Regions from separate parts of the Pseudomonas sp. JQ170C genome, predicted to be linked through region 2. Evidence: predicted binding sites of a transcription regulator. Region 2 holds the regulator's gene; each other region holds the start of a gene.

Region 1 (3,281 bases), 2.5 Mb from region 2:
TGGTGAGCACTCCCGGCGGTGTGCGGGCCTGCCTTATGCGGTGCTGGCCCTGGGGGATTCCAGTTACGATCAGTTCTGTGGCTTCGGTCGCAAGCTCGACCAGCGCTTGCAGGACCTGGGCGGCCAGCGTCTGCTGGCGCGGGTCGATTGCGAAGGCGATCCACTGGAACCCGCCGGTCAGTGGTTGCAGGCGCTGCTGGCCAAGTTCGGGCATCAGGGCGCATCGGCGCTGGGCAGCATGGCTCCCGCTGCCAGTGCGGGGTTCAGCAAGCAGGCGCCGCTGGCGGCCCGCATGCTGGACAATCGCCTGCTCAACAGCCCGGGTGCCGGCAAGGAAACCCGGCAAGTGGTGTTCGATCTGGCCGACAGCGGTTTCAGCTATCAGGCCGGCGATGCCCTGGGTGTCTGGCCGCGCAACTGCCCGGCGCTGGTAGAGGCGGTTCTGGCGGCCAGCGGACTGGATGGCAACTGCGGCGTCAGCCTCAAGGGCCAGGCCGCCGACATGCCGCTGTTCGAGGCGTTGACCGACCACCTGGACATCGCCCGCATCACGCCGGCCCTACTGGAGGCTGTGGCCAGTCACACGGATGACGCGTCGTTGGGCCAATTGCTGATGCCGCACAACAAGCTCGCGCTCAAGGACTGGCTGTGGGGCAAGCAATTGCTTGACCTGCTTGAGGCCTACCCCGTGCAACTGCAACTGGACACCTGGCTCAGCCTCTTGAAACCCTTGCAGCCCAGGCTTTATTCGATCAGCTCCAGCCCCGGTTTCCATCCGGGCCAGGTGCATTTGACGATGTCCACGGTGCGCTACGGCCAGCGCAAAGGCGTGTGCTCGACCTACCTGGCCGATCGCCTTGGGCAGGGCAGCGCGAGAATCTTCACCCAGCCGACCCAGCACTTTCTCTTGCCCAAAGACAACCATGCGCCGGTCATCATGGTCGGCCCGGGCACCGGTGTTGCGCCGTTTCGCGCCTTTCTTCAGGAGCGCCAGGTGCAAGGCGCCACCGGCCGCAACTGGCTGTTCTTTGGCGAGCAGAAAGCGGCCACCGATTTTTATTACCGCGATGAACTCCTCCAGTGGCAGCGTGAGGGGCATCTCACTCGCCTGGACACCGCCTTCTCCCGTGACCAGTCGGCGAAGATCTATGTGCAGCAACGCATGATCGAGCAGGGCGCCGAGCTGTGGCGCTGGCTGGAGGAGGGCGGCCACTTTTATGTGTGTGGCGACGCCGAGCGCATGGCCAAGGATGTCGACGCGGCGCTCAAGCAGGTCATTCGCGAGCACGGCGCGCTCAGTGCCGATCAGGCCGATGCCTATGTCAGCGAACTGAGCCGGAGCAAGCGCTACCTGCGCGATGTGTATTGAGTGCCCCATAAGGGGGAGCGCTGCACCAGCCTGGGTCGGTGAAGTAGGCCGGTTATACGGCCAAAGCCCCGGTTTCAGGGGCGTTCGGCAGTTGGCACGCTCCCTGCTTTTATCGAAGTACAACGTTCTCGCGGGTCAATGGCGATCTGCACCGGAACTACATAAAACGACCAGGCAAAGGCGCCTGGAGCTTCGGCTCCAGACGCCTTTTTTTGTTTTTCGGGGCTAGCCCCGGCAGCACAGCCACCGTGAATGGCCTTGAGTGAGGATCGGGTATGAATGCAGCAACGACCATCGCCCAGCGAGAAAAACTGATCATCGTCGGCAACGGCATGGTGGGACATCACTGCGTCGAGCAACTGATCGAGCGAGGGGCCCTGGGCCGCTTCGAGGTGCGGGTGTTCGGTGAAGAGCGCCAGCGTGCCTACGACCGGGTGCACCTGTCGGAGTACTTCGGCGGCAGTGATGCCGAAACCCTGGCCCTGGGAGCAGCGGGTCTGTATGCCGAGCACGGTATCAGCCTGCACCTGCACGAGGCGGTGGTGGCGATTGATCGCGAGCGCCGCGAAGTGGTGACCCCGCGTGGACGCTATGCCTATGACCAGCTCATCCTGGCCACTGGCTCCTATCCCTTCGTGCCGCCCATCGAGGGTTGCGAGGGCGCTTCGCGCCTGGTGTACCGCACCCTGGATGATCTTGATGCCATTCGTGCCGCCGCCACCGATGCCCGGCGCGGGGTGGTGGTCGGGGGTGGGCTGTTGGGGCTGGAGGCGGCCAATGCCCTCAAGTCCCTGGGTCTGGAAGCCCATGTGGTGGAGTTTGCCCCGCGCCTGATGCCGGTGCAGCTCGATGCCGAAGGCGGCGCGGCCCTGCGTGCGCAGATCGAGGCACTGGGTGTCGGCGTGCACCTGTCACGGGCGACCCAGTCAGTGGTTGCCGGCGAAGACTATCGCTACCGGATGAATTTCGATGGCGGTGAGTGCCTGGAAACCGACCTGATCGTATTCTCCGCAGGCATCCGCCCGCAGGATGCCCTGGGTCGCAGCAGCGGCCTGGAAATCGCCGCCCGTGGCGGCGTGGTGGTCGATAGCAATTGCCGCACCAGCGATGCGCAGATCTTCGCCATCGGCGAATGCGCGTCATGGAATGGCAGCGTGTTTGGCCTAGTCGCGCCGGGCTACACCATGGCGCGCAATGTGGCCGCGGCACTGGCCGGTGAAGAGGCCGCCAGCTTCACCGGTGCCGACATGTCGACCAAGCTCAAGTTGCTGGGCGTCGATGTTGGCTCCATCGGTGATGCCCATGGTGCGACACCCGGGGCGCGCAGCTATCGCTTTATCGACGAAGCCAATTCGGCGTACCGCCGCCTGGTGGTCGATGCCAGCGGCAAGCGGGTGCTGGGTGCAGTGCTGGTGGGCGACAACAGCTACTACGACACGCTGCTGCAGTACGCACAAAACGGCATTGCCTTGCCGGCCGATCCGTCCGCGCTGATCTTGCCGCAATCGAGCGGTGCGCCAACCCTGGGCGCCGATGCCTTGCCCGACAGCGCAACGATCTGTTCGTGCCACAACGTCAGCAAGGGCGCGATTTGCAGCGCCATCGACAACGGCTGCGGCGAGCTGGGTGCGCTCAAGCAGCAGACCAAGGCCTGCACCGGTTGCGGCGGTTGTGCGGCGCTACTCAAGCAGGTGTTCGAGCATGAGTTGATCGCCCGCGGTGTCAGCGTCGACAAGAGCCTGTGCGAGCACTTTGCCTACACCCGCCAGGAGCTTTACGCCCTGGTGCGGGTGGAGGGCATCCTGAGCTTCGATGAGATGCTCGCCAAACATGGTCGCGGTCATGTTGGCTGCGACATCTGCAAACCTACCGTCGGCTCGATCCTGGCCTCCTGCTGGAACCAGCCGATCAT
Region 2 (3,281 bases):
TCACCCAGGGCTCGATGATGATCAAAGGCAACACCGTGACCATCACCCGCGCCGACTCCGGCGACATCGACGTCGTGACTTCGGTGGGCAACCTCGCCTACTTCGAGCAGCAGCAGAGCGCCGACAAGCCGGACAAGATGAAAGGCTGGGCCGTCACCATCCAGTATCAGTCGCAAAAAGAACTGGTTGTACTGACCGATCGCGCCAAGGTGGAAAACGAAGGCAACACCACCGAAGGCGAGAAGATCGTCTACAACACCAAGTCCCAGGTAGCGACCGCCGGCCGTGGCAGCAATGTGACCACGCCGCGCCAACGCATCGACATGGTGATCCAGCCGAAGAAGAAGGCCGAGTAAATGGCAACCCTCAAAGCCCAGCACCTGGCCAAGAGCTACAAGAGCCGGCAAGTGGTACGTGACGTCAGCCTGTCCATCGACAGCGGCCAGATCGTCGGCCTGCTCGGTCCTAACGGCGCCGGCAAGACCACCTGCTTCTACATGATCGTCGGACTGGTCCAGGCCGACCAGGGACGCGTCCTGATCGACGACCTGGATGTCAGCCACCAACCGATGCACGGGCGCGCCCGGGCCGGCATTGGCTACCTGCCCCAGGAAGCATCGATCTTTCGCAAGTTGTCGGTCGCCGACAACATCATGGCGATTCTCGAAACCCGCAAGGAACTCGATGCCGCCGGACGCCGCAAAGAGCTGGAAAGCCTGCTGCAGGAGTTCCACATCAGCCACATTCGCGACAACCTCGGCATGAGCCTTTCCGGGGGTGAGCGGCGCCGGGTGGAAATCGCCCGGGCACTGGCCACAGCCCCGAAGTTCATCCTGCTCGACGAACCCTTTGCCGGTGTCGACCCGATTTCGGTCGGCGACATCAAGCAGATCATCCATCACCTCAAGGCCAAAGGCATTGGCGTGCTGATCACTGACCACAACGTCCGTGAAACCTTGGATATCTGCGAAACCGCCTACATCGTCAACGATGGCCAACTGATTGCCGAAGGCGATGCAGAGACCATCCTGGCCAACGATCTGGTTAAAGAGGTCTACCTGGGCCACGAGTTCCGCTTGTAAGTTCGAAGCAGCAAGGCGTTTGCCATGGGCCGCTGATCCAGCGAAATGCGGCATATTTGTTACCGCACCCTAGGCAAACGTTCCAACTTCAGGCATATAATTTGCTTAAAGTTGGCGCTTCGGTGCCCTTGTAGTGGATGGCGCATGTGCGCCGGCAAATAAGGTGTTTAGCCCCTGCCATGAAACCATCGCTCGTCCTAAGAATGGGCCAGCAACTGACGATGACCCCGCAGTTGCAACAGGCCATCCGTCTGCTCCAGCTTTCTACCCTTGACCTCCAACAGGAGATCCAGGAAGCGCTGGAATCGAACCCGATGCTCGAACGCCAGGAAGAAGGCGACGATTTCGACAACAGCGACCCGATGGCCGATAACGCCGAAAGCAAGCCTGTCGCCGAAACCCAGGACACCAGCTTCCAGGAAACCACGCAAACCGTGGACAACCTGGAAGAAGGCGAGTGGAGCGAGCGCATTCCCAACGAACTGCCGGTCGACACGGCCTGGGAAGACATCTACCAGACCAGCGCCAGCAGCCTGCCCAGCAATGACGATGACGAGTGGGACTTCACCACCCGCACCTCGGCCGGTGAAAGCCTGCAGAGCCACCTGCTCTGGCAGCTGAACCTGGCGCCGATGTCCGACACCGACCGGCTGATCGCCGTGACGCTGATCGACTGCATCAACAACCAGGGCTACCTGGACGAGACACTTGAAGAAGTCTGCGAATCCTTCGACCCCGAGCTGGATATCGAACTCGATGAAGTCGAGGCCGTACTGCATCGTATCCAGCAATTCGAGCCCGCCGGCATCGGCGCACGCAACCTGAGCGAGTGCCTGCTGCTGCAACTGCGCCAGCTGCCCGCCAGCACGCCGTGGATGGCCGAGGCGCAGCGCCTGGTCAGCGACTATATCGACCTGCTCGGCAGCCGCGACTACAGCCAACTGATGCGCCGCATGAAGCTCAAGGAAGACGAGCTGCGCCAGGTGATCGAACTGGTCCAGAGGCTCAACCCGCGCCCCGGCTCACAGATCGAGTCCAGCGAGCCCGAATATGTTGTCCCGGACGTGATCGTACGCAAGGACAACGAACGCTGGCTGGTCGAGCTTAACCAGGAAGCCGTGCCACGCCTGCGGGTCAACCCGCAATACGCAGGCTTCGTCCGTCGCGCCGACACCAGCGCCGACAACACCTTCATGCGCAATCAGTTGCAGGAGGCCCGCTGGTTCATCAAGAGCCTGCAGAGCCGCAACGAAACCCTGATGAAGGTCGCCACCCAGATCGTCGAACATCAACGGGGCTTCCTCGACCACGGCGACGAAGCGATGAAGCCGCTGGTGCTGCACGACATCGCCGAAGCGGTGGGCATGCACGAGTCGACGATTTCCCGGGTGACCACCCAGAAATACATGCATACGCCACGGGGCATCTACGAGCTGAAGTACTTTTTCTCCAGCCACGTGAGCACCTCAGAAGGCGGCGAATGCTCGTCCACAGCCATCCGCGCGATCATCAAAAAACTGGTTGCAGCTGAAAATCAGAAAAAGCCATTGAGTGACAGCAAGATCGCTGGTTTACTGGAGGCACAAGGCATCCAGGTAGCCCGTCGCACCGTCGCCAAGTACCGCGAGTCCCTCGGCATTGCACCGTCGAGCGAGCGCAAGCGATTGATGTAACGGCCCCTGAAGTGTGCCATCGCAGTTCAGTGGCAGGCGCAACACCTGCCTCTTATGCACCGGCAACAAAGGAGAAGCTGTATGCAAGTCAATATCAGTGGACAGCATGTAGAAGTCACTCAGCCCCTGCGTGAGTATGTCGAACAGAAACTGAAGCGACTGGAGGGGCACTTCGACAAGATTACCAATGTGACGGTAATCATGAAGGTCGAGAAGCTGCAGCAGAAAATTGAAGCAACGCTGTTTATTCCCGGCGGCGAAGTTGTAGCAAATGCCGAACACACAGACATGTATGCAGCGATCGATGCCTTGACTGACAAGCTCGACCGCCAACTGAAAAAACACAAGGAAAAACAGCAAAGCCTGCTGCAAGGTGCAGCGGCCCGCTGATCCCCCTCATCCATGATCCGACTTGAAACCATCCTGACCCCCGGCCGTTCCCTCGTGAACGTGCCGGGCGGCAGTAAAAAGCGCGTCCTCCAGGAAATCGCCACCCTGATCGACCGGGAAGTTGCCGACCTGGAGA
Region 3 (3,281 bases), 780 kb from region 2:
TGCGGGCTCGCCCCGCGACGGGTTTGCAAGGCAAAAAAAAGGCCTCCCAATGGGAGGCCTCTTCACGTCACGTCACTGAATCAGCAGCTGTAGTACAGCTCGTATTCCAGTGGGTGTACGAAGGTACGGACCTTGATTTCTTCTTCGCTCTTCAGCTCGATGAAGGCATCGATGAAGTCGTCGGAGAACACGCCGCCCTTGGTCAGGAACGCACGGCCCTTGTCCAGCTCTTCCAGGGCTTCTTTCAGGCTACCGCAAACCTGTGGGATGTCCTTGGCCTCTTCAGGCGGCAGGTCGTACAGGTTCTTGTCGGCGGCATCGCCTGGGTGGATCTTGTTCTGGATACCGTCCAGGCCGGCCATCAGCAGCGCAGCGAAGGCCAGGTACGGGTTGGCCGATGGGTCCGGGAAGCGCGCTTCGATACGGCGGGCTTTCGGGCTGGAAACGTACGGGATACGGATCGAAGCGGAACGGTTGCGAGCCGAGTAGGCCAGCATGACCGGAGCCTCGAAGCCTGGAACCAGACGCTTGTAGGAGTTGGTCGAAGGGTTGGTGAAACCGTTCAGAGCCTTACCGTGCTTGATGATGCCGCCGATGAAGTACAGGGCGGTATCGGACAGGCCGGCATAGCCTTCGCCTGCGAAGGTGTTCTTGCCTTCTTTCCAGATGGACATGTGAACGTGCATGCCCGAGCCGTTGTCGCCGTACAGCGGCTTCGGCATGAAGGTGGCGGTGCGGCCGTAGGCATCGGCAACGTTGTGCACGACGTATTTCAGGGCCTGTACTTCGTCAGCCTTCTTCACCAGGGTGTTGAACTTGACGCCGATTTCGTTCTGGCCGGCAGTCGCCACTTCGTGGTGGTGAACTTCGACGGTCTGACCCATTTCTTCCAGTGCGTTGCACATGGCAGTACGGATTTCGTGGTCGTGGTCGAACGGCGGAACCGGGAAGTAGCCACCTTTCACGCCTGGACGGTGGCCTTTGTTGCCGCCTTCGACGTCCTGGTCGGACATCCACGAGCCTTGCTCGGAGAAGATCTTGAACATCGAGCCGGAGATGTCGGACTTGAACTTCACTTCGTCGAAGATGAAGAACTCAGGCTCTGGACCGGCGAATACGGTGTCACCGATGCCGGTGCTCTTGAGGTATTCCTCGGCGCGCTTGGCGATCGCGCGCGGGTCACGGTCGTAACCCTGCATGCTCGAAGGATCGACGATGTCACAGGTCAGGATCAGGGTCGGCTCTTCGGTGAACGGGTCCAGCACGGCGGTGTCGTCGACCGGCATCAGGATCATGTCCGAAGCCTCGATGCCTTTCCAGCCAGCGATGGAGGAACCGTCGAACATCTTGCCGACTTCGAAGAAGTCTTCGTCCAGCGCATCACGGGCCGGCATGGTCACGTGGTGCTGTACGCCCTTGGTGTCAGTGAAGCGCAGATCAATCCATTTAACGTCATGATCTTTGATGAGTTGAACCGACTTCGACATAGTGTCCTCCGGGGTGGGGTAGAGCTTGCCTGTGCAGCCCTTGAATTTGGGTGATGCCGGGCGCGAATAGTCGGCCAAGGCAACCTGCCTCACAAGGGAGCAAATTGCATGCCAGTGCCCCGGTTTGGAATTTTTGCCCCATTCTTACGCGTTTCAGGGGTGATGAGCCGAAATGTCAGGCAATTCATGCACCCTTAGGGGGCGCAAACGAGGTCGAAAGCACCATATTGGTGCATCGTAAACCTTCTGTAGATTAATTGGTTAAACCTTGAGCAATTTCCGCTATAATCCGCGCCCCACTTTTTTAGTCGGCATCGCGCGCGCTGTTTTCAATGAAACTAATCGTAAAAGTCTTCCCAGAGATCACCATCAAGAGCCGCCCGGTTCGCAAGCGCTTCATCCGTCAACTGGGCCGCAACATCCGTACCGTGCTCAAGGACCTCGATCCTGCGCTCGCGGTTGACGGTGTCTGGGACAACCTCGAGGTGGTCACCCGCATCGAGGACGAGAAAGTCCTGCGCGAGATGATCGAGCGTCTGACCTGCATGCCGGGCATCGCCCACTTCCTGCAAGTCGACGAGTACCCGCTGGGCGACTTCGACGATATCGTCGCCAAGTGCAAGACCCACTTCGGTCACCTGCTGCCCGGCAAGCGCTTCGCGGTGCGATGCAAGCGCGGCGGTCACCACGACTTCACCTCGATGGACGTCGACCGTTATGTCGGCAGCCAACTGCGTCAGCAGTGCGGCGCCGCCGGTATCGACCTGCGCACCCCCGAGGTCGAGGTGCGTATCGAGGTCCGTGACAAGCTGCTGTATGTGATCCACAACCAGCACAAGGGCATCGGCGGCTACCCGCTGGGCACGCTGGAGCAGACGCTGGTACTGATGTCCGGTGGTTTCGACTCCACCGTGGCGGCCTACCAGATGATGCGTCGCGGCCTGATGACCCACTTCTGCTTCTTCAATCTGGGCGGCCGTGCCCACGAGCTGGGGGTGATGGAAGTCGCCCACTTCCTGTGGAAGAAATACGGCAGCAGCCAGCGCGTGCTGTTCGTCAGCGTGCCCTTCGAGGAAGTCGTTGGCGAGATTCTCGGCAAGGTCGACAACAGCTACATGGGCGTGACCCTCAAGCGCATGATGCTGCGCGCGGCGACCAACATCGCCGACCGCCTGGAGATCGACGCCCTGGTGACCGGCGAGGCGATCTCCCAGGTGTCCAGCCAGACCCTGCCGAACCTGGCAGTGATCGACTCGGCCACCGAGAAACTGGTGCTGCGCCCGCTGCTGGCCAGCCACAAGCAGGACATCATCGACCAGGCCAACGAGATCGGCACCGCCGAGTTCGCCAAGCACATGCCTGAGTACTGCGGCGTGATTTCGGTGAACCCGACCACGTGCGCCAAGCGTCATCGCCTTGAACATGAAGAAAAGCAGTTCGACATGGCTGTGCTCGAGCGCGCCCTGGAGCGTGCTCGCCTGGTGTCCATCGACAATGTGATCGATGAACTTGGCCAGGATATCCAGATCGAAGAAGTCAGCCAGGCGCTGGCCGGGCAAGTGGTGATCGACATTCGCCACCCCGACGCCCAGGAAGACCAGCCCCTGGAACTGGACGGCATCGAGGTCAAGGCCTTGCCGTTCTACGCCCTGAACAGTCGCTTCAAGGAGCTGGACGCTACGCGCCAGTACCTGCTGTATTGCGACAAGGGTGTGATGAGTCGCCTGCATGCCCATCATTTGCTCAGTGAGGGACATGCCAATGTGCGCGTTTATCGTCCGACATAAAACGCCG

What was found. The regulator sigma-54, encoded in region 2, starts transcription at its own class of promoters, with help from an activator protein. The targets are predictions, from matches to a motif close to ANTGGCATNNANNTTGCTNT.
Region 1: nirB (nitrite reductase large subunit NirB) is a predicted target of sigma-54. The motif match lies at 1,460-1,479, and genes of this name have one in related genera.
Region 3: glnA (type I glutamate--ammonia ligase) is a predicted target of sigma-54. The motif match lies at 1,584-1,603, and genes of this name have one in related genera.

The regions. Positions count from the first base shown of each region.
Region 1 is NZ_CP141608.1:4,538,856-4,542,136, reverse strand. It holds gene U9R80_RS20670 (bifunctional nitrate reductase/sulfite reductase flavoprotein subunit alpha) at 1-1,369, shown strand, start outside; gene nirB (nitrite reductase large subunit NirB) at 1,645-3,281, shown strand, end outside.
Region 2 is NZ_CP141608.1:1,140,330-1,143,610, reverse strand. It holds gene lptA (lipopolysaccharide transport periplasmic protein LptA) at 1-356, shown strand, start outside; gene lptB (LPS export ABC transporter ATP-binding protein) at 357-1,082, shown strand; gene U9R80_RS05195 (RNA polymerase factor sigma-54) at 1,262-2,755, shown strand; gene hpf (ribosome hibernation-promoting factor, HPF/YfiA family) at 2,837-3,145, shown strand; gene ptsN (PTS IIA-like nitrogen regulatory protein PtsN) at 3,158-3,281, shown strand, end outside.
Region 3 is NZ_CP141608.1:359,067-362,347, forward strand. It holds gene glnA (type I glutamate--ammonia ligase) at 81-1,487, opposite strand; gene thiI (tRNA uracil 4-sulfurtransferase ThiI) at 1,820-3,274, shown strand.